DNA from 3 places in the Flavobacterium sp. PL12 genome. Region 1 is predicted to be linked to each of the others. Evidence: riboswitches for the same ligand, from Rfam matches in the RefSeq annotation. Region 1 holds a riboswitch; each other region holds the start of a gene.
The links. A riboswitch is a leader RNA that binds a small molecule or an ion and turns the genes downstream of it on or off. The one in region 1 is predicted to bind S-adenosylmethionine.
Positions count from the first base shown of each region.

Region 2: another riboswitch for S-adenosylmethionine. It lies ahead of RCH19_RS04610 (Na+/H+ antiporter NhaC family protein); the one in region 1 lies ahead of RCH19_RS06950 (homocysteine S-methyltransferase family protein).
Region 3: another riboswitch for S-adenosylmethionine. It lies ahead of RCH19_RS11270 (hypothetical protein); the one in region 1 lies ahead of RCH19_RS06950 (homocysteine S-methyltransferase family protein).

Region 1 is NZ_JBANDI010000011.1:61,592-68,643, reverse strand. It holds gene metH (methionine synthase) at 1-1,775, opposite strand, end outside; gene RCH19_RS06955 (hypothetical protein) at 2,258-2,758, opposite strand; gene RCH19_RS06950 (homocysteine S-methyltransferase family protein) at 2,863-3,864, opposite strand; SAM riboswitch class I at 4,137-4,257, opposite strand; gene RCH19_RS06945 (NAD(P)/FAD-dependent oxidoreductase) at 4,350-5,402, opposite strand; gene RCH19_RS06940 (bifunctional precorrin-2 dehydrogenase/sirohydrochlorin ferrochelatase) at 5,503-6,147, opposite strand; gene cobA (uroporphyrinogen-III C-methyltransferase) at 6,147-6,923, opposite strand; gene RCH19_RS06930 (HEPN domain-containing protein) at 6,913-7,052, opposite strand, start outside.
Region 2 is NZ_JBANDI010000006.1:76,893-83,944, reverse strand. It holds gene RCH19_RS04620 (hypothetical protein) at 1-1,006, opposite strand, end outside; gene fabG (3-oxoacyl-[acyl-carrier-protein] reductase) at 1,068-1,814, opposite strand; gene RCH19_RS04610 (Na+/H+ antiporter NhaC family protein) at 2,027-3,343, opposite strand; SAM-I-IV-variant riboswitch at 3,400-3,497, opposite strand; gene RCH19_RS04605 (hypothetical protein) at 3,632-4,054, opposite strand; gene sucD (succinate--CoA ligase subunit alpha) at 4,265-5,137, opposite strand; gene RCH19_RS04595 (nuclear transport factor 2 family protein) at 5,234-5,596, opposite strand; gene RCH19_RS04590 (UDP-3-O-(3-hydroxymyristoyl)glucosamine N-acyltransferase) at 5,598-6,527, opposite strand; gene efp (elongation factor P) at 6,619-7,052, opposite strand, start outside.
Region 3 is NZ_JBANDI010000023.1:16,248-23,299, reverse strand. It holds gene RCH19_RS11290 (N-formylglutamate amidohydrolase) at 1-365, opposite strand, end outside; gene RCH19_RS11285 (hypothetical protein) at 391-807, opposite strand; gene RCH19_RS11280 (hypothetical protein) at 809-1,204, opposite strand; gene RCH19_RS11275 (hypothetical protein) at 1,210-1,830, opposite strand; gene RCH19_RS11270 (hypothetical protein) at 1,886-2,698, opposite strand; SAM-I-IV-variant riboswitch at 2,758-2,856, opposite strand; gene RCH19_RS11265 (hypothetical protein) at 3,270-3,767, opposite strand; gene RCH19_RS11260 (hypothetical protein) at 3,870-4,781, opposite strand; gene RCH19_RS11255 (DUF3696 domain-containing protein) at 4,785-6,572, opposite strand; gene RCH19_RS11250 (WYL domain-containing protein) at 6,683-7,052, shown strand, end outside.

The DNA.
Region 1 (7,052 bases):
GGAGTGTAGTTCTCCCAATCCAACTTCAATTTATTCTTTCGAGCTTGTTCAATAGTTAAATAATTTTTATCTCGAGATCTATTTAAAAATGTCTCTCTAAAAGCGTCATATTCTTCACGAATCGATGCCATATATATTTTTCGATCATTATTAAGCAGGCTTCCCGCGACCGTAACAGCTCTTGAAGCATCATTAACGTGAATTACTGTTTGTCTGTATTGTGGGGCAATTTTAACGGCAGTATGCGCTCTCGAAGTAGTCGCACCGCCAATCATGATAGGGATTTTGAAATCACGCTTATCTAATTCTTTAGCTAGATAAACCATTTCGTCAAGCGACGGAGTAATTAATCCACTAAGACCAATAATATCAACGTTATGTTCTATTGCCGCAGCTATAATCTTATCTGGAGCAACCATCACACCCAAATCTACGATCTCATAATTATTACACGCTAAAACCACCGAAACAATATTTTTACCAATATCATGAACGTCCCCTTTTACAGTTGCCATTAAGATCTTTCCATTTCCTTGCTTATCGCCCGCTTGTTTGCTAGCTTCAATAAATGGCAATAAATAAGCAACCGCTTTTTTCATTACACGAGCCGATTTTACCACCTGCGGCAAAAACATTTTTCCAGATCCAAATAAATCACCCACGACATTCATTCCTGTCATCAAGTTTATTTCGATAACTTCAATTGGTTTTTTAGCTGATAGTCGCGCTTCCTCGACATCTTCTTCAATAAACTGGTCAACTCCTTTAACAAGCGAATGCGTAATTCTTTCTTGAACGGTTCCTGAACGCCATTCTTGAATTGCTTTCTCATTTCCTTTTACATCGCCTTTTACATTTTCTGCAAAATCCAATAAGCGTTCTGTCGCATCATCTCTTCTATTTAAAATAACATCTTCAACATGCTCTAATAAATCCTTTGGGATTTCGTCGTAAATCGAAAGCATTTCAGGATTTACAATTCCCATTGTCATTCCATTTTGAATGGCATGATACAAAAACACAGAATGCATGGCTTCACGAACCGTATCGTTCCCTCTAAAAGAAAAGGACACGTTGCTTACTCCACCACTAATATGCGCATGAGGTAAGTTTTCACGAACCCATTTTGTTCCTCTAAAAAAATCTAAAGCATTAAGGCGATGCTCGTCCATTCCTGTTGCAACTGGAAATATATTTAAATCAAAGATTATGTCTTGTGCTGGAAAACCAACCTTATCCACTAAAATATCATATGACCGCTGACAAATTTCGACTCTTCGCTCGTAATTATCAGCTTGTCCAACCTCATCAAAAGCCATTACAATTACTGCGGCTCCGTAACGTTTGATTAATTTAGCGTGTTGAATAAAAGCTTCTTCACCTTCTTTCAAAGAAATAGAATTCACTACACTTTTTCCCTGAACTACTTTTAAACCTGCTTCAATAATCTCCCATTTCGAGCTATCAATCATGATGGGTACACGGGAAATATCAGGTTCAGCAGCAATCAAATTCAGGAATTTTTTCATTGCATAAACGCCATCGAGCATCCCTTCATCCATATTAATATCGATGATTTGGGCGCCACCCTCTACTTGCTCTTTTGCAATACTTAGTGCTTCTTCGTACTTTTCTTCCTTAATTAACCGAAGAAATTTTCTAGAACCTGTAACGTTTGTTCGTTCTCCAACGTTGATAAACAAACTCTCTGGTGTTATAATCAAAGGCTCTAATCCTGCTAATACAAGGTTTTTTCTTGTTACTTTTTCTGCCATTTTATTTATTTTTAATTCTAAATCATTTTAAAAACGAAATAGATTTAATCTTTTATCTTATTATTTTGGGCGTGCCCCAAAAGGGTCGGGCTATCCGCTATATCTTTTGTTTCGCTATCGCTTCACAAAAGGATGCCGCTACTATCCCTCACGCAGTTTTGTACTCTGTCATTGCGAGGAACGAAGCAATCCTATTTCTTTGCCCTTATGATGCGATTCCTTTGCGTAATTCCTCTCAACTTGCCAGAATGATCTCCTCTATAGCTTTTTTCTTGGAAAATATTTATTCTCCTTGTGGGCACGAGCATGACGCTCGCGCTCGCAGGGTATTCTCTGTCATTGCGAGGAACGAAGCAATCCTACTAGTTGCTCTCGTGATGCGATTCCGTCGTTCCTCGGAATGACTCACTTGATGCTTTTATTTCTTGAGCACGTTTAGTCTCCTTGTGGACACGAGCTAGACTCTCGCACTCGCAAATGATTTATCCTATTCCAATATTTTTTTTACTGACAAACACCCAATGTCCATTTTCTTTTGTAAAATAATATCTGTCCTTGGTCATAGCTATTCCAATCATTTTTTTAACATCGATAGTCGCTTTGTACTTGTCAACTTTGAAATTTGAAAAACTCACAAACAAAAAATTGATATCATCATTATTAACCTTTACTATCTCTATATTATAATTTGATTTGAAATTAACTAAATCATTTCTATTAATAATGAAACTTGAATTGTAGTCTTTTATATTTTGAACTAAAACAGAATCAATTAACCCTATTTTTATCTGCTCAATTTTAACGTTTTTAAACTCTTCTGAAGTAGGCATTTTACTTGTATCAAAACGCTCAACAGAATCTAACAAAACATTTATATTTTGAATAATTAATTCTCGACCGCTATCAATTTTGATTTCTTGCTTACAACTTGAAAAAAACATCAAACTAAAAAGTACAAATAATGCATTGATTTTTTTTAACATAGCTTCTAATTTTTAATTCATTTCTAAATAAAAAAAGATTTACATCATAACAGTCAAAACTCTCCATTTATAAGTTTAAAACTTTGACAAAGGTTATTAGTGTTTTACATCACCGCAGTCGAAACTCTTGGTTTATAATCCTTAGCAATATCTGCAATCAACTTGATGTGTTGTGGAGTTGTTCCACAACAACCACCTATTATATTTACTAAATTATCGTCTAAATACGTTTTGATTTGGGCTTGCATTTCTTCTGGTGTTTCATCGTATTCTCCAAAAGCATTTGGCAATCCTGCATTAGGATGCGCCGAAACATTAAATGATGTGTTATGAGATAATGTTTGCAAGTATGGTTTCAATAAGTCAGCTCCAAGCGCACAATTGAAACCTACACTTAATAATGGAATGTGTGAAACTGAAACTAAAAATGCTTCAACCGTTTGTCCTGAAAGTGTTCTTCCTGATGCATCGGTAATTGTTCCTGAAACCATGATTGGGATTTCAATATTGCGTTCGTCTTTGACTTCTTCAATAGCAAAAAGCGCTGCTTTAGCATTCAAGGTGTCGAAAATAGTTTCTACAAGTAATATATCGCAGCCACCATCCATCAAGGCTTCTACTTGCTGCTTGTAAGCTTTGCGCAAATCATCAAAAGTTACTGCTCTATACCCTGGATCATTCACATCTGGCGACATACTTGCCGTTCTATTTGTTGGTCCTACTGAACCTGCTACAAAACGAGGTTTCTCTGGATTTCTAGCGGTAAAGTCATCAGCAACTTCGCGAGCAATTTTTGCAGATTGAAAATTCATTTCGTATACAAAATCTTGGAGATGATAATCAGCCATTCCAATAGTGGTACTCGAAAAAGTGTTCGTTTCTATGATGTCTGCTCCTGCATCAAAATATTTAGCATGAACTTCTTTTATCGCTTTGGGTTGGGTCAGTGATAGTAAATCATTATTTCCTTTAAGTGAATGTGGGAAATCTTTAAAACGCTCTCCACGAAAATCTTCTTCGGAGAAATTGTAGCGTTGTAACATAGTTCCCATTGCGCCATCAAGAATAAGAATTCTCTCTTTTATGGCCTTTTGAATATCTGACATAATCGTTTATTTCTTAAAAACCTCTTTGTTATAGAGATCTGTACATTTTATTAATACTAACAAAAATTCAATATATAAACTGCTTAGCCCCGATGGAAACGGCATCCTTTTTATGCTGAATTTATTTCAGTATAAAAAGATACAGTGAACAGCGGGAAAATTATTAGCAAAAAAGCATAATAATTCGCTCCTAAAACTGAAATTAATTCAGTGGGCTAAATATCGATATGTTATCAAGAAAAATTTTGAGAAATACTGCTGTGAGTATTCGTGTGTTATCTATCTTAATTACTGAAATAAATTCAGCATAAAGTAGAATGTAGCACCTTCTTTAAAAGATAAAGGGTTGCTAAGGTTTCATTGGGTCTTTCCCTCCGCCTTTCGTGATAACTGTCAATAAATATATGAACAATGCAAAGTAAAGACATAGCGCTACTACTTGCAAGTAATAACGCTATATTTTTTAACTATTTTATGGGAAATTGTTAAACTATTGCTTTAACCACTGCTTTTGGAGCTTCTTTACGAGTTCCATCAAAGCCGTCTACTCCAGCAACCGTAGTGTATTTTAGAACATATTTCTTACCTGGATTTATGATCTGGTATGCAGCTTGACACATTAAAGTTGCTTCGTGGAAGCCACAAAGTATTAATTTTAATTTTCCTGGATAGATATTTACGTCACCTATTGCAAAAATACCCGGAATATTAGTTTGATAATCTAAAGCATTATTTACTTTGATTGCATTCTTTTCAATTTCTAATCCCCAATCTCCAATAGGACCTAATTTAGGTGTAAGACCAAAAAGTGGAATAAAGAAATCTGTAGCAATTGTTCTTTGTGCTCCGTTTTCATCTAAAACAACCGATTCGATATGTTCGGCGCCATTTATACCGATAACCTCTGCCGGTGTGATTAATCTTATTTTTCCAGCATCTTTTAATTCTTGTACTTTTTCAACAGAATCTAGAGCACCTCTGAATTCGTTTCTTCGATGAACTAACGTTACTTCTGAAGCAATATTAGACAGGAAAATACTCCAATCTAAAGCAGAATCTCCACCTCCAGCGATAACAACTTTCTTATCTCTAAATTCCTCTGGATCTTTTATAAAATATTTAATTCCTTTATCTTCATAGAAATTAATCCCATCAATAAGTGGTTTTCTTGGTTCAAAACTTCCTAAACCACCTGCAATCGCAATTACTGGAGCGTGAAATTGTGTTCCTTTATTAGATGTAACTATAAAAGTTCCATCATCTTGCTTTTCTATTGTTTCTGCTCGTTCTCCTAACGTAAATCCAGGTTCAAACTGCTTAATTTGTTCCATTAAGTTATCAACTAAATCCCCAGCTAAAACTTCTGGAAATCCTGGAATATCGTATATTGGTTTTTTAGGGTATAATTCTGAAAGTTGCCCTCCTGCTTGTGGCAACGCATCTAGTATGTGGCATTTTAACTTTAACAAACCGGCTTCAAAAACAGCAAATAAACCTGTTGGACCAGCTCCTATTATAAGAATATCAGTTTTAATCATTACATTACTATTTATAGTCATTTTTTGAGTTTACAAAGAAACGAATATTTGCTTCTCCTTTTTATGATTTTTATCATTCCTTTAAATCTACAGGAACTTTTTATATATTTTTTAACGTTTCAGTAATCTTATTCATTTTTTCAACTTTTTCTTCAAAGTTTCCTTTCAATGTTTTCCGATATTCATTTAAGTTTTCTACCATTTTATTAATATCATCTGGGATTACTTCTTCAAAAAATTGTCGCAGCCTTTTAGCTGTTGTCGGAGATTTACCATTAGTTGATATAGCAATTTTTACGTTGCCTTTAGTGACAATTCCGCCCAGATAATAATCACACAATTGAGGCGTATCAGCGATATTGCACAGCAAATATCTTTCTCTTGATAAGTTGTAGATCTTCTTATTGACTTCTAAATCATCCGTGCAAGCAATAACCAAATGCCTTTTTTTAAGCATTCTTTTCCTGAATTTTTTCATTGTCAGTTTTACCGAATCATGTTGATGTACTAAATCGACTAATTCTGGTAAAAATCGCGGAGCTACAACTTCAACGATAGCTTTCGGGCTAGATTTTAATAAAAAAGATAATTTTTCTAATCCTACATTTCCGCCGCCAACAATAAGTACATTTAGCTGATGCACTTTTAAAAAAATGGGATACAATTCATTCCTCTCCCCTAACCCCTCTCCGAAGGAGAGGGGAGCCGAGTCGTGAATTTTGGAAAATGATTCTTCTTGTTTCATTACAATCGTATTTTAGAAGAGACAAATTCTTCGTAAAAGCCTTTTAACTTATTACTTTCTTTGACAACTTCACCAATTACGATAATCGCAGGAGAACTCAATTTGTTCTCTGCAACGACTTTTTGAATGCTATCGATTGTTCCAATTCCTACTTTTTCCTGAGGTGTTGTTCCGTTTTGAATAATTGCAACTGCCATTTCTCCTTTAGACACTTTTTGGAATAAAGCAACAATTTCATCTAACTTGCTCATACCCATCAATATTACTACTGTTGCTGTTGATTGAGCCGCTAAAGCAACATCATTAGACAATTTTCTTGTCGAAGTTGTTCCCGTAATTACCCAAAAGCTCTCTGAAACTCCTCTCTTTGTCAACGAAATTCCTTGCATTGCAGGAACCGCAATCGAGGATGAAATTCCAGGAATTACAAATGTGGGAATTCCAAAACTTTCTACGAATTCTATTTCCTCACTTCCTCTTCCAAAAATAAATGGATCTCCACCTTTCAACCGAACCACATGGCCATAAGTCAGCGCATTGTCTACAATTAATTGGTTAATTTCCTCTTGCGTGTATGCATGGTAACCCTTTCTTTTTCCAACAAATATTTTTAATGCGTTTTTAGGTGCAAAAGATAATAGTTCATCATTTGATAGCGCATCGTACAAAACGACATCGGCTTCTGCCAAAGCTTTTGCTCCTTTTATTGTTAGTAAATCTGGATCTCCTGGACCCGCACCAACTAAAGTTACTTGAGGTTTGATTCTATTTTTCATATATTAATTCTTTAGCTCTGAACTCTTCTATAGTATCAAAAAAGGTGATTGCTTGTTGTATGTATTTTTTGGCGAAGGCCTCAGAAGGCTCATTCTTATTGATTTGGAAAACTAAATCTTTGAATGAAG
Region 2 (7,052 bases), on a different contig from region 1:
AAACATTATAATCTTGTAATGATTTGATTTCATTGGGTTTAAGAATCGTTACTTTGCGTTGAACATTACTTTCAATAGCTCTTTTAAATGAACCTAAATCAGGATGATTAATACTTGAAACAATAGCTATATTAGTTTTTTGATCAATGACTTCCACAACAAAATTCTTAGTGTTGTTATAAGTATTTTTCTCTTTTTCTACAGATGATATAGTAGCTTTATAGATTTGTGTGCCAATTTTATCTGCAGGTAAAAGTACCTTAACTGTGGCAGTTTTTGAGTTAGCGGAAAACGAAATGCGTTGCTTACTTAAAACCGAATTCCCTTGAGAAACTGTAAAGTCTGCTGTTAGATCTTTCGAACCAGAGTACTGTAAAAAAGCTTCTACAGGAAACTTGCCCTTTAAAAAAGCGTACTTATTAACATTTAATTGATTTATTTTCAGATCTAAAAAACGAGTTGTGTCACCTACGATTATTGGATAAACCTTATTTGCATCTCCAAAACTGTATAGATAATCATTTCCTGATGTTTGATTACCATCAGTAATTAAAACAGTTGGATACAACGTGTTTTTATAAATACTTTTTAAATCTTTTCCAGCCTTAGCAATATTAGTTTGCGTTCCTTCGAAATCAAATAATTCTGAAGATTCAAATTCATCTGAAAACTGATAGGACTGTACTTCAAATTTATCTTGAATTTCTTTGTTGGCACTTATTTGTTTGTATACTTCAATAGTTTTCTCATTACTATTTAAAAATGAAATTGAGCTCGAATTATCGACTAGTAATGCCAAAGGTGTTTTAACAATTTCAAATGTATTCTTAGTAATTATTGGATTTATAAGTAATATTAAAATCGAAAAAATAGTTAGAAAACGTAAAAAAGCCAAAAACAAATTTACTTTAGATTTGTTTTTGACTTTAAAAATATATTGAAAATAGGACAAACTCCCCGCTATTAATAATGAAAGAAGTAGTAATAGCAGCGTCGTTGTTGTCATATTCCAGCGGTAATTAGAATTCAGGTTTTAAATATTTATCTAAAAACTGATTACTCTAGTATTAAGTAAGCATTCCTCCACATACGTTCATCACTTGTCCTGTCACATATCCGCTCATATCTGAAGCGAAGAACAGACAAGCGTTAGCTACATCTTCAGTAGTTCCGCCACGTTTTAATGGAATACCATCTCTCCATCCTTTTACAACGTCCTCATTTAATTTTGCTGTCATTTCGGTTTCTATAAACCCAGGAGCAATAACATTACAACGAATATTACGAGAACCTAATTCTAAAGCGACTGACTTAGAAAAGCCGATAACTCCAGCCTTAGAAGCTGCATAATTCGTTTGACCTGCATTTCCTTTTACTCCTACTACTGAACTCATATTAATAATCGAACCAGCACGTTTCTTCAAGAAGGTCTTTTGAATGGCTTTTGTCATATTAAATACTGATTTTAAATTCACATCAATTACTTTGTCAAAATCTTCTTCAGACATTCGCATTAGTAAGTTATCTTTAGTGATTCCAGCATTGTTTATCAAAATATCAACTGTTCCAAATTCTGCTAAAACAGCCTCTACAAAAGTTTGTGCTTGATTGAAATCAGCAGCATCAGATTGATATCCTTTTGCCTTGATTCCAAGAGCATTTAGTTCGTTTTCTAAGGCTAAAGCTGATTCGACAGAAGAACTGTATGTAAACGCTACATTTGCTCCATGCTTAGCAAAAACTTCTGCAATTCCTTTTCCTATTCCGCGACTTGCGCCAGTAATTATAGCTACTTTTCCTTCTAGTAATTTCATATTCTAAAACTTAGTTTAATTTTTATTTGGAGCTTTTCCTGCTATTCGCTACAATCTTTTATTTATGTCATTGCTTCGTTCCGCGCAATCAACAAAAATAAAAGGATTTTCACTTCTATCAGGGCTATTTTATATCTGCCAAATATATAATATTTACTTTTTTAAAAAAAATTGAAATCCATATACATTAATGTAAATGCCTTGTTTTAATTTTAAATCAGTCGATTAATCCATTTATCCCAGAAATTAACATAAATAGCAAACAATGTAAAAATAAGTAACAGTAAATGATACCAAGCATTAGAAATCAAATCGAAAAAATTTAACTGACCATTAGCAAAACTTAATATTAATAAAACTTGAGCACCATAAGGTAAAATTCCTTGTATTACGCAAGAGAATATATCTAAAATTGTAGCAGTTTTTCTCGCATCAAGTTGATATTCATCGTTAATTTCTTTCGCTATTGTTCCTGTGATTACAATGGATACCGTGTTGTTAGCAATTGCAAGATTAGTGAGACCAACTAAAGTTCCAATTCCCATTTGCGCTGATTTTTTACTTTTAATTCGTTTTTTGACTTGGAATAAAACATAATCAATTCCGCCTGCTTTTTCCACCATTGCAGCTAATCCGCCAGAAAGCATAGATAACAAGAATATCTCCGTCATACTTGTAAATCCTTCATATATCTTTTGAGCAAAAACCATAAGCGTTAAGTCACCACTAAAATATCCGATCAGTCCAGCAAATAAAGTTCCTATAATCAAAGTAGAAAAAACGTTTACTCCAATGACTGCAAGAACAATGACTAATACGTAAGGTAAAATTGTAAGCCAATTAAAGTCATTTACGGGAATGGTAACCGGAACAATCTCAGAGTTTAATCCTAAGTAAAAAAACAATGCAATCGTTACAATAGCTGCGGGTAGAGCTATAAATAAATTGATTTTGAATTTATCTTTCAGTTTACAGCCTAATGATTGAGTTGCGGCAATTGTTGTATCTGAAATCATTGAAAGATTGTCTCCTAACATAGAACCTCCTAGCAATGCACCAGAAATTAGTGGTAAAGATGCACCGCTTGTCGTCGCTAAAGTAACAGCAATGGGACCAATAGCAACTATAGCACCTACAGAAGTACCTGTCGCTGTAGAAAGAAAGGCTGCTATTAGAAAAATTCCTAGCGGGAAATAAGCAACATCAATATTATTAATACCTAGACTTACAACTGCATCAACTCCGCCGGTAGCTTTACTTACCACAGCAAAAGCTCCAGCCAAAAGATAAATAAGACACATAGTCATAATTTTGCTTTCTCCGCAACCAGCAATTAATGTATTTACTTTTTCTTGCGTTGAATTTTTAAATAGTAGGAATGCTGCTATTATACCTACTAATACAGCAACCGGTGAAGGAAGAGCATAGAAATCATTCAGAAAAATGCCAACTCCTAGAAAAGTAGCGATAAAAATAAATAAAGGAATTAGTGCGAATGGGTTACCATTATTTTTTGCATTTTGGATCATAATCAATTTTTGAATTAAAATTGTTACGACGATAAACTAAAAAGCTAAATGGGAATAAAAACAACATTTTTTCCAAAGGATTTGGCTTATCGTTTTAGCACCTTGCTCGTTGTTGCAGGTTGCTATCTCATAATTGAGATTCGTGATAACGGTTGCAAAAGTAGTTCATATTTCATTATAAAAACAAACAAAAATTAGCATTTATTATTATTATTATTATTATAAAACAAAAAAGACCTTACCGAAGTAAAGTCTTTAAGAGATAATAGTATATTTATTGGTTATAACTTAAAAAGCTACATTCCATTTTGGCAATCTTCCATTTTCATCTAAGAAATTTTGTAATACTTGACCTTCCACTGCAGTTGGTATTGCTTTACTTTTATCATTAAAAGTTTCGTACCAAACCACTTCTAAAGTAGTAATATCTTCTATTTTCATTTGCGCTGGCCAAGAATATTTTCTTCCTGTTTTTGCAAATTGGTGTCCTTCAACAATTTTGTCATTTAAACCACCATTTTTAATTTTCAAAGTTCCGTCATTTTGAACGGTTCCAGTAGAACCTACCATAATTAGCTCTTTCTCTTCTCCAACAGCATAAACTAGAAATACGCCAGAACCTTCTGATGCATTGCAAACTTCTGCTAAACTATCTTCTGCTGTAAATGAAAACTGATTGGTAACTTTGAATTTTTTTAATTCCTTGTACATATATTATATTTTTATTTGAATTGGCTTCCTCAAATAGAGCTCTAAAAATCTTGAGCAGTATCTAAACCATTCGTTTACGTTTGTTATTTATTAAAAAAACTATAAATCATCTATTTTTAATAAAGTGCAAAGGTATTCTTTAATTCCATTTTATAATAAAAAAGCCTCACAAAATGCGAGGCTTTTAAAATATTTGTATTTAGAAAAAGATTATCCTAAAACTTCTTTTACTTTTTTACCAATCTCAGCTGGAGAATCCACTACGTGAATACCGCATTCTCTCATGATTTGTTTTTTAGCTTCCGCAGTATCGTCAGATCCACCAACAATCGCACCGGCGTGTCCCATTGTACGTCCTGCTGGAGCAGTAACTCCTGCAATGAAACCGACAACTGGTTTACGATTACCATCAGCTTTAATCCAATGAGCAGCATCAGCTTCTAATTGTCCACCAATTTCACCTATCATTACGATACATTCTGTTTCTGGGTCATTCATTAACAACTCTACTGCTTCTTTTGTAGTAGTTCCAATAATTGGATCTCCACCAATTCCGATAGCAGTTGTGATTCCTAAACCTTGTTTTACAACTTGGTCAGCAGCTTCATAAGTTAAAGTTCCTGATTTAGAAACAATACCTATAGTTCCTTTTTTGAATACGAAACCTGGCATAATACCAACTTTAGCTTCACCAGGAGTAATAATTCCAGGACAATTAGGACCTATTAATCTTGCATTTCTTTCTTTAACATAACTGTTTGCTTTAATCATGTCAGCAACAGGAATTCCTTCTGTAATTGCAATAATTACTTTAATACCTGCATCTGCAGCTTCCATAATTGCATCAGCAGCAAATGCTGGCGGTACAAAAATGATAGTTGTGTCAGCTCCTGCTTGTTCAACAGCATCTTTTACAGTATTGAAAACAGGTCTGTCTAAGTGAGTTGTTCCACCTTTTCCAGGAGTTACACCACCGACAACGTTAGTTCCGTACTCAATCATTTGAGAAGCATGGAAAGTTCCTTCACTTCCTGTAAAACCTTGAACAATTATTTTGGAATCTTTATTAACTAAAACACTCATGATATATTATTTTATGTAGTTTTTAAAATTGTTATGCAAAAGTATAAAATTGTAAGCAGTAAATGGGTATCGCCTATTCAGTATTTTAGTACTTAATTATGATAATTGACTCATTTGATATCCTCGATACAATTTATTGTCTTTTATTTCCCAAATAACAATAAAATGCGCCAATAGCATTTCTTCTCTTGGGTTTTCAATCGTTTTCACAAAATGAGAATATCGTACAGAAACTATATCCTGTTCTGCAATAATGTGACTAATTCTAACTTTCGAACGAACATAAGCTTTACTTAATTCGCCTGAAAGATTTAGTAGTGCATCGTAGTTTAATTCAACAAATCCTTTGCTGCTATTCCACTCCACGATAATATCGGGATGTACAAAATCTTTTAAAACTTCACTATCAATTAAAGCATCAGACTTATAAAATTTCTTAACAATTTCTTTAGCAGACATATTATTTTATTTTATTTAAAATTTCAGGAATCTTTTTGATATTGGCTAACTGCTTCAATTTTTCTCTTGATTCTTCTATAGGTGTTCCAAAATAAGATTTACCACCTTCAACAGATTTTGTAACTCCAGTTTGACCCAGTATTACAGCCTTAGCACCAATTGTAATTCCGCTTGTGGTTCCTACTTGGCCCCAAATAGTTACTTCATCTTCGATGATAACGCAACCAGCAATTCCCGTTTGCGAAGCAATTAGACATTTTTTTCCAATAACTGTATCATGACCTACATGCACTTGGTTATCAATCTTTGTTCCTTCGCCAATTGTTGTATCACCAGTAACACCTTTATCAATTGTGCAAAGTGCACCTATTCCAACATTATCTTTTATTACAACTCTACCTCCAGATAATAATTGATCAAATCCTGCGTCTCGCTTTTTATAATAGAAAGCATCTGCACCAAGTACTGTACCCGCATGAATCATCACATTATCACCAATTACCGTATGATCGTAAATTGAAACATTAGAGTGAATTAAGCAATTTTTTCCAATTATAACGTGATTTCCAATAAATGTATTTGGTTGAATTACAGTTCCTTCTCCTATTTTAGCTGAAGTAGAGATAGAGGTATTCGAAAATTGAAAAGGCTTAAAGTAATTCGTCAATTTGTTGAAATCTCTAAAAGGATCATCTGAAATTAGCAGTGCTTTTCCAGCTGGACATTCAACGTTCTTATTTATTAAAATAATAGTTGCCACAGAATTTAATGCTTTATCGTAATATTTTGGATGATCAACAAATACGATATCACCTGATTCAACAACGTGGATTTCATTCATTCCCATCACTGAAAAGTCCTTATCGCCAACGAATTCGCAACCAATAATAGTTGCAATTACTTCTAAAGAATAAACCTTGGGGAATTTCATATGTATAATTAGAAAAATTGTCAATTAGAAAATGAGTCAATTGAAACAGAAGTCAACTAATTGACTCATTGAAAAATTATCTTAATTAGGATTACTCTTTTACGCGTTCCATGTAATTTCCAGAAGTAGTGTCAATTTTGATTTTGTCACCTTCATTGATAAATAACGGTACATTTACTGTTGCACCAGTCTCAACTGTCGCTGATTTTGTAGCATTTGTAGCAGTATTTCCTTTAATTCCTGGCTCTGCATACGTTATTTCTAGCACTACAGATGATGGCATATCTACTGAAAGAGGTAAATCAGTTTCAGTATTAATACTTACCATTACATTTTCTCCTTCTTTTAATAAATCAGGTGAATCTAAGATATTCTTATTCATAGAAATTTGCTCATACGTTTCTACATTCATAAAGTGAAACAAATCACCTTCGGGATATAAATATTGAAATTTATGATTTTCTACTCGTACTTCCTCGATTTTGTGACCTGCAGAAAATGTATTGTCTAAAACTCTTCCAGTTG
Region 3 (7,052 bases), on a different contig from region 1:
GCTTTTAGCAATGCTTCATTTAGCTGTTGATGATGTGGTTTATAAAAGTTTTCTATTACAAAGTTCCTTAGCTCTTGCGTTACTTTTCGCAAAAGATCTCCGTTGTCTAAAGTTTCATATAAAACTCCCATGCCATATTTAGCCATAACTTCATGCGTGTCGTCAACAAAACGTTCTGCGTCACAAAAGAGTCGAGAGAAAGTAGCGATGACACTAATATCTATGGTGTTACTAAATAAATCATCTGTATGCCAATCTGTTAATTTACCAATTTCTTCATCTAAAACTATTTTGCTTATGATAAAACCCTCGTACGAAGGAATTATAATTGAGGAGTGCGGAATGTGTAATATTAATTTTTGCATTTTTTTTTGACTTTATTTACAGTAGTTATATTTTATTGTCTTTCCATAGTTTACTGTATTTCCTGAGTCCTATAAACTGTTTTTTTACTTTTCCTGGCATTGCCTCATAATCATAATCGTACAAATAATATTCTAGATGGTCTAGATGGATGGTTAAGAGAAATATTCTTTTACTAACTAGATCAGATTTTTTACTTATTTTACGAATTAAATAATCCTCTTGTCGCCGAATTTCTAACAGTTCATATAATTGGCTAATGGTTTTATCCTGTAAGTCTATATCTAATAATTTGAATTCTTTAGCGATAGTATTGCGTTCACTGGTCAAACTAATTGGGTCATTGTTTTCATTCACGTATAATGTTACAAAATTCATTCTTTTATGATAAAGTAAAAATTCTTCTAAAAACGAAAGTTTATGAGTTGGGAAGAGGTCATTCATTTTAAATATTTATTTTAGGATCTATTTCGTTTGATTTTTCCAGGCAAATAGTCTCGTCTTGAAACACTATTACTGTGCGATTTTGATCAAGGTCTTCCATCAACAGTTCTATTAGATGAATAATTGCTTTTTTAAGAAGTGGCTCAGCTACTGGAAATTTAGGATACTGAATAAACTCTAAGGTAACCGATGGCTCTTCTTGTCCCAGAAAAACAATTTCACATAGTGCAAGTTTTACGCTCAGCACTACATCAAATTCTTTTTTAATTTGTTGCTGTCTGTTATATAGCTTCTTTTTAAAGTCACTTATTAAAATAATTTCATCCGAATAGCCTTTATACAAACCAATGGTGGCTTGAGCGGTAAAGGTCTTTGAAACACTACTTTTTATATTCATTCTTTTTAGTTAAATTTACAATCTCCATAAACTTTCTCATTATACCATAAAGCATCTCGATGCAACTTATAATACATGTCTAAACCACTAACTGTATAATGTACATAGGTATCATCTAATTTAATAACTCGAGGATTGAGGTTGAATTTTTCAGGTTCATTATAACAAAGGTTCTTAAATAATCTGAAATTAGTTTCTTTTTCAAATTCAGTTAAATCTGGATCACTGTACCAAATATAATTCCCTTTTTCAATAATCATTCCTTTTAACCAATTGGTATTGTCACAATCTGGATGTTCAATATTTACGTTGTAAGAATTCGTATTTCGAACGCCTTCAATTTGTCTTTCATCAATAAAGGCAAAATCATCATTCAATTTCATGCCAAAAGGAATTAGCACGTCAGCAGCAAAAGCTTCTAATCGAAATGCAGGCATACACATTTCGGCTGCAATTAATAGCACACCATTTGTTTGTCCGCCATAATTATATGTGGTTACAAAATTCTCTATGGATTGAAAGCATTTTACAATACTTGAAACTTTAATCACTAATGTCGAAAAAACTGGTTTTAAAAAATCGGAATCGGTATACGTCAGCATATTTATGTGTACTTTATAATTCATAATCCGTCCTGTCCTTCTTGAAAAGAATGACAATGAGGATCGTAGAAATGACTATTTATTTAATAAAATGTTGGGTAGATTGTGCGATAATATGACCATTTAAATCTAGCAAAACTCCACCATAGGGGATACTATTCATAAATCTTGATTTATTATTCTCTTTCGGTAAGTAATGAGCTGAATCTGAACTTAGAATCAAGGCTAAATCCTTGGGTTGATTTGAATCAATACTGATTTTTTCATAAACCTTTTCAAAATGATAGAGTAGTAGCGACTCTTTTTGAGTTTTATCTTCTAATATTTCACTAGCAATTGATAATACGCTTCCGGGTAAGTGGCTTGCTGAAGCTTCATCTTCAACTAAGTGAATAGGAATTTGTGTGTAACAAGGCGATTTAGGATGTTTTAAAATAAAATAAGGGAATTTACCGTAATACCCAGAAATCCTATTAATAGTGTAAGCAAGGTCATCATCAAGTAGTAAAGTTTTACAGTTGAAGTTTTGTAAATCTCGCCTAGTTTTTTCATCTTTTTTCGTATTCCAGATGAGTATAAAACGGGCTTGGGTCTCTACTTTGAAAGTACCACTTCCTTCATGTAGACTAAATGTTTTTCCTGTGAATTGTTTTTCACTATCAAATAACAAAATCTCGTCAGGAGTTACTCCGGTAAAATCAAGTTGTGTTGTGAGAGCGCTGTGGCTGATTTCGATTCCTAATGGAGTGAATTTGTCCTCAATCATTGGAGACACAACTAAATTGCGATTTTCGCAACTATGCCATTGTGTTTTTAAGCCTACATAATGATCAATATCGCTACCTGATTGGTGCTTTAGGATTTCTTTTAACTGAATACTTTTAGTATACATAACATAACAATTTTAAATTATAGTTTTTGCTATGTCGTAAAATGCGATAAAGAATTGTGGTTTCTCAATACATTTGAACGACTGTCCCGCATTCTAAGCCACCGTGTCTTGAGTTGATCGGTTGGCATTACACAAATGTGTAATTCTTGATGCTTTGACAAATATTATAAAAAAAAATCGAGATATGCAAGTTATACCTTGTTGTAACATATTACAGTTTTACATTTTATATTTTGGATAGAGTAAACAATGAAAAAATATGAACTGTCAATAATCACTACTATAAAATTCATTCACAGAACTACAATATCAAATTTTATATGTAATTTTCTTTGTCTGTAGTTAAAATTCTTAAAAATAACTTGATGATTTTAAACTGATAAATGTTAAATATTGTAGATCAATAAGGAGTATAAAAATCTAATATTTTAAAATTATTGTAAACTGTTTAGCGCTGCTTTTTAAAGAATGCTAATTACTCTAATTTTTATTGATTGAAATAGTATCATTATTATAAGAATTATAAATTCTGAGAATAAATTGTAAAGATTACAAAGCGTTTAATGCCTTTCTAAAATGGCATATTAGACTTGTCAATCTCTATCATGATATTTTTCTTTAAATTTTTTTCATCGCACTTAAAATTACTACATTCATAAATGTCGTGAACAATTCCCTCTTTGATATCAAAAATTAAATCAAAATAATTATTGGAATTGTTTCCAATAAAAGAGTAACCTTTACAATTGAAGTTACAGCTTTGAGAGTTACACGAACCACTATGTCTAGTTAGATAAGTGTCGCCAGCATCAAGAAGTTCATTAAAAGCATCATCAAGTTTGCCGATGAAATCTCCCTTTGTGAAATGTTGATAAGTGAAACTTACATCCAAAATTGAGTTTATCATACTTATGTCTAGCTTCTCAAAAAAGTGTAATACAGTATTTGCTTGCGTATTTAAAGGAGTTTTTTCCTGTGTTGTTATAATATATTTTTTATTCTCTGTGAAAAAAGTAACATCACCGATGGATGAGAGTTGCTTTAGCAATTTAATTTTAACTTGATCCATGGGTTTTAAGTATTTTGAACTGTTGTTTTATTTAATCTTCACTAAAAATTAAAATCTAGTTAATAATTACTACTATTCTATTCAACTACGAAAAGAAAGTCTTTAATTTGGATAATATGCGTTTATTTTCTTTTCTTCTACTAAACATTGAAAATGTTGACTCGTTTTTCTCAAGTGATTACGCAACCTATTATAGGTGTATTTTTCAAAAATAGTTTCAATGATTATTTGTGAGTTGGAACTAATTCGAGGATTAAAATTAAAACCAATAGCGCAATCAATAATATAATGGTTGGAATACAACAGTCTGTCGTGCGATTTTAATTCATCGACATTGTTCTGTATAATTCTAATTTCTGAAGTTGAATATTTTTGTTGTAAAAAATTATATACATCAACTTTATTAAAATTTACCTTGTTTAGAAAATCAGTATAAAAGTGTTTTAGCGTTTTTTTATTCTTTGAAATTGCTTTTATCAAAGGATAAACACTATTCTCATAAAATTCAGGTTTATCAAGTAAATAGGAATCGTTTACTATGATTTTGTTTAATGGAATTAATTTTCGAATGTTTTCCATGGTGTTTTCCCATCCCGCAAATTTCTCGCTCAAATCAATCTTAAAATGACATATTCTAACAATATTTTCTATTTTGTCCTTATAGTTACTTATTGAAAAACAAAGTGCGCCTTTGCGTTCCGCCTCGCCGAACCAATCCTCATCCTTTTGTGTAAAAATTAAAGTTTGATCACATTTTGACCTTTCAAAAAAATGTTCTTTAATTGATTTTATAGCAATAGGACTGCTGTAAATACTGCGAGCATGGAAAAATGGATTTTCATTTTTAAGAGTTTCCATTTTTTCTATGGATTCAATTTCACAATCAATGAACCATTCTACTTCTGCATACTCTTTTAGAATCGTAGCTACAATTTTCTGTGAAGCCGAAAGCATATTTTCATTATATCTGCCATGAAAGTCATCTAAAAACTCCTTTTCGATATACAACTCCATATCTTAATTATTTTGTTCTTGATTCAATTTCATCAAGTCAAATTGCAAACGAGTAGTTTCATCATAAAAACCAGGTCCAAAAGTATCACTTAGGTTTCCATTAGCTCTAATTTCAATAGGCTTGACTTTAGGTTCCGTTGCTGTGACATATTTATCAGCATTGAAATAATAAATAATCGATTTATCGGTTCCAACTTTCTTACTGGCAGTTAAAAATTGTAATTTGCGTATGAGATATTCACTATGGGTTTCTATAATAAAATTAATGTATGGGTAATATTCAATAGTTACTACAAACATATCTGCTAATTTAGACTGTAAACTAGGGTGCAAATTGGCTTCCGGCTCTTCGATTATTAGTATTATATTTTCTTTATATTCTCTAAAACTATACATATTATTTTGATGCTCTCCTGGATTAAAAACACCATCTGTTTTATTAATAGATGCTGTAAGGGTTGCTATTTTTAAAATTATTGGAATCAGTTGTGAATAGCCAAATCCAAGATCAGACAATGCAACTTTTTTGTCATTAATTGTTAAGTACACAACAGATATAACATTCTCAAATCGCTCAACCGTAAGCTTTCCCGGAATTTCTAAAACAGTAAATATCTTTTCGAGATAAACTCTGTTTTTATCCGATTTATTGAAGAAGTCTAATACAATTTTGTCAATATCATTTTCGGACTTATTGTTAAGGATTCGTTTCTGACTTCCTCTGTTTGCAGAAATATACTCTATAGTATTAAAATCCTCATCTAAACCTTGCAATAAATTAGCAAACTGCTGAAAGAAAGTTTTTTGGTAATTTGTCGTTCGATTATCTGACTTATTCCATAATAAATTATCAGATGTGTAAGATGGCTCAAATAATTTTTCAGTCATTAATAACCTACCTAATCTTGTTTCTCTTATTTCAATATCTTTTTCATTTAACACCTCTGAAAAATTAGATTTTATTTGATATTTAACTTTTTCATTTGCATAGAGCAAACAATCATTTAAGTTATTAATTATATCGATTGAAGAAGAATAGCCCTCTATTTTAGAAAATTCTGATTTTTGAAGTTCGATAATTTTCTCTTTATAATATTCAGTAGCTTTTTCACCTTTTATAAAAACGTCATATAACAAATAATCCTTTTCTAATTTTCTAATTTCGTGTTTCAATACAATCTTTCCAATGTGATTATTACCACGATGAGTAAGAATTTCGCCATTATTATCATAAATCTCTTCGAAATTTTCAAGAGATAAATCTCCATCGTAAGCAATCCCTTCAGAAAGCTCACCGTCCTCTTCTGGATAATCAAATACTCGTCCATCATCGACATCAGAAAAACTAGTCGTTGCATCATTATAAATTAAAGAAATCATTAAATCGATATTGAAATATAAAAGACTATAACTTCCTAATGCAAAAGTCATTAAATTTTCTTTACCGTTTAATATATTAATTCCCATCATTAAACCATCACTACCCAAAGCTTTACCATATAAAACATCAACCTTAAAACTATCTTCCAAAAAATCTAATTGATTGTCGTAGCGAATCTTTAAAAGCTTATTATCTGTCTTCCAATTTAATACTTTATCAAATCTTTGAAGATTGTGTAAACCATCTTCGAAATTTAATTTTTCAACTCCATTCTTTAACAAAAGCAGTAATTTAGTAAAAGAACTTTTACCAGCATTGTTTGGGCCAACAAGCAGTGTTATTGGTTTAATTTCAAATTCTGTAAATTCTTTGAATACTCTAAAATTCTCAACTCCTATTTTCTTAATCATATTTTCTTATTTTGATACAAAAGACAGCATTAACTATGCAGATATAATGCATATTAAAATTTAATGTGTAGTATTGCATCAAATCTAACCATTTTAAATCACTTTATATTATGGCTGTCACCAAAAAACCTTTAGTGCGATATAAAATTTTGGACTCATGTTTCAAGAATCCTTATAAGAATTTTACTATCGATGTGCTATTAACGACTGTTAATGACAAGCTCCTCGATTTGTTTGATGATGAAAGTCAGTGTATTAAGCTTCGTCAACTACAAGACGATATTGCATTTATGAAAAGTGGTGAGGGTTGGGGCATTGAATTAGCAGACATTAAAGATGGCAAAAAAAGAATCTACCGGTATGAAGATTTAGACTATTCAATTAATAATGCTCCTTTAAATGAAATAGAGATGGATCAGTTTCAGTCCGCCATTCAAGTGCTTTCACAATTTGAAGGTATGCCTCAGTTTGAAGGTATTC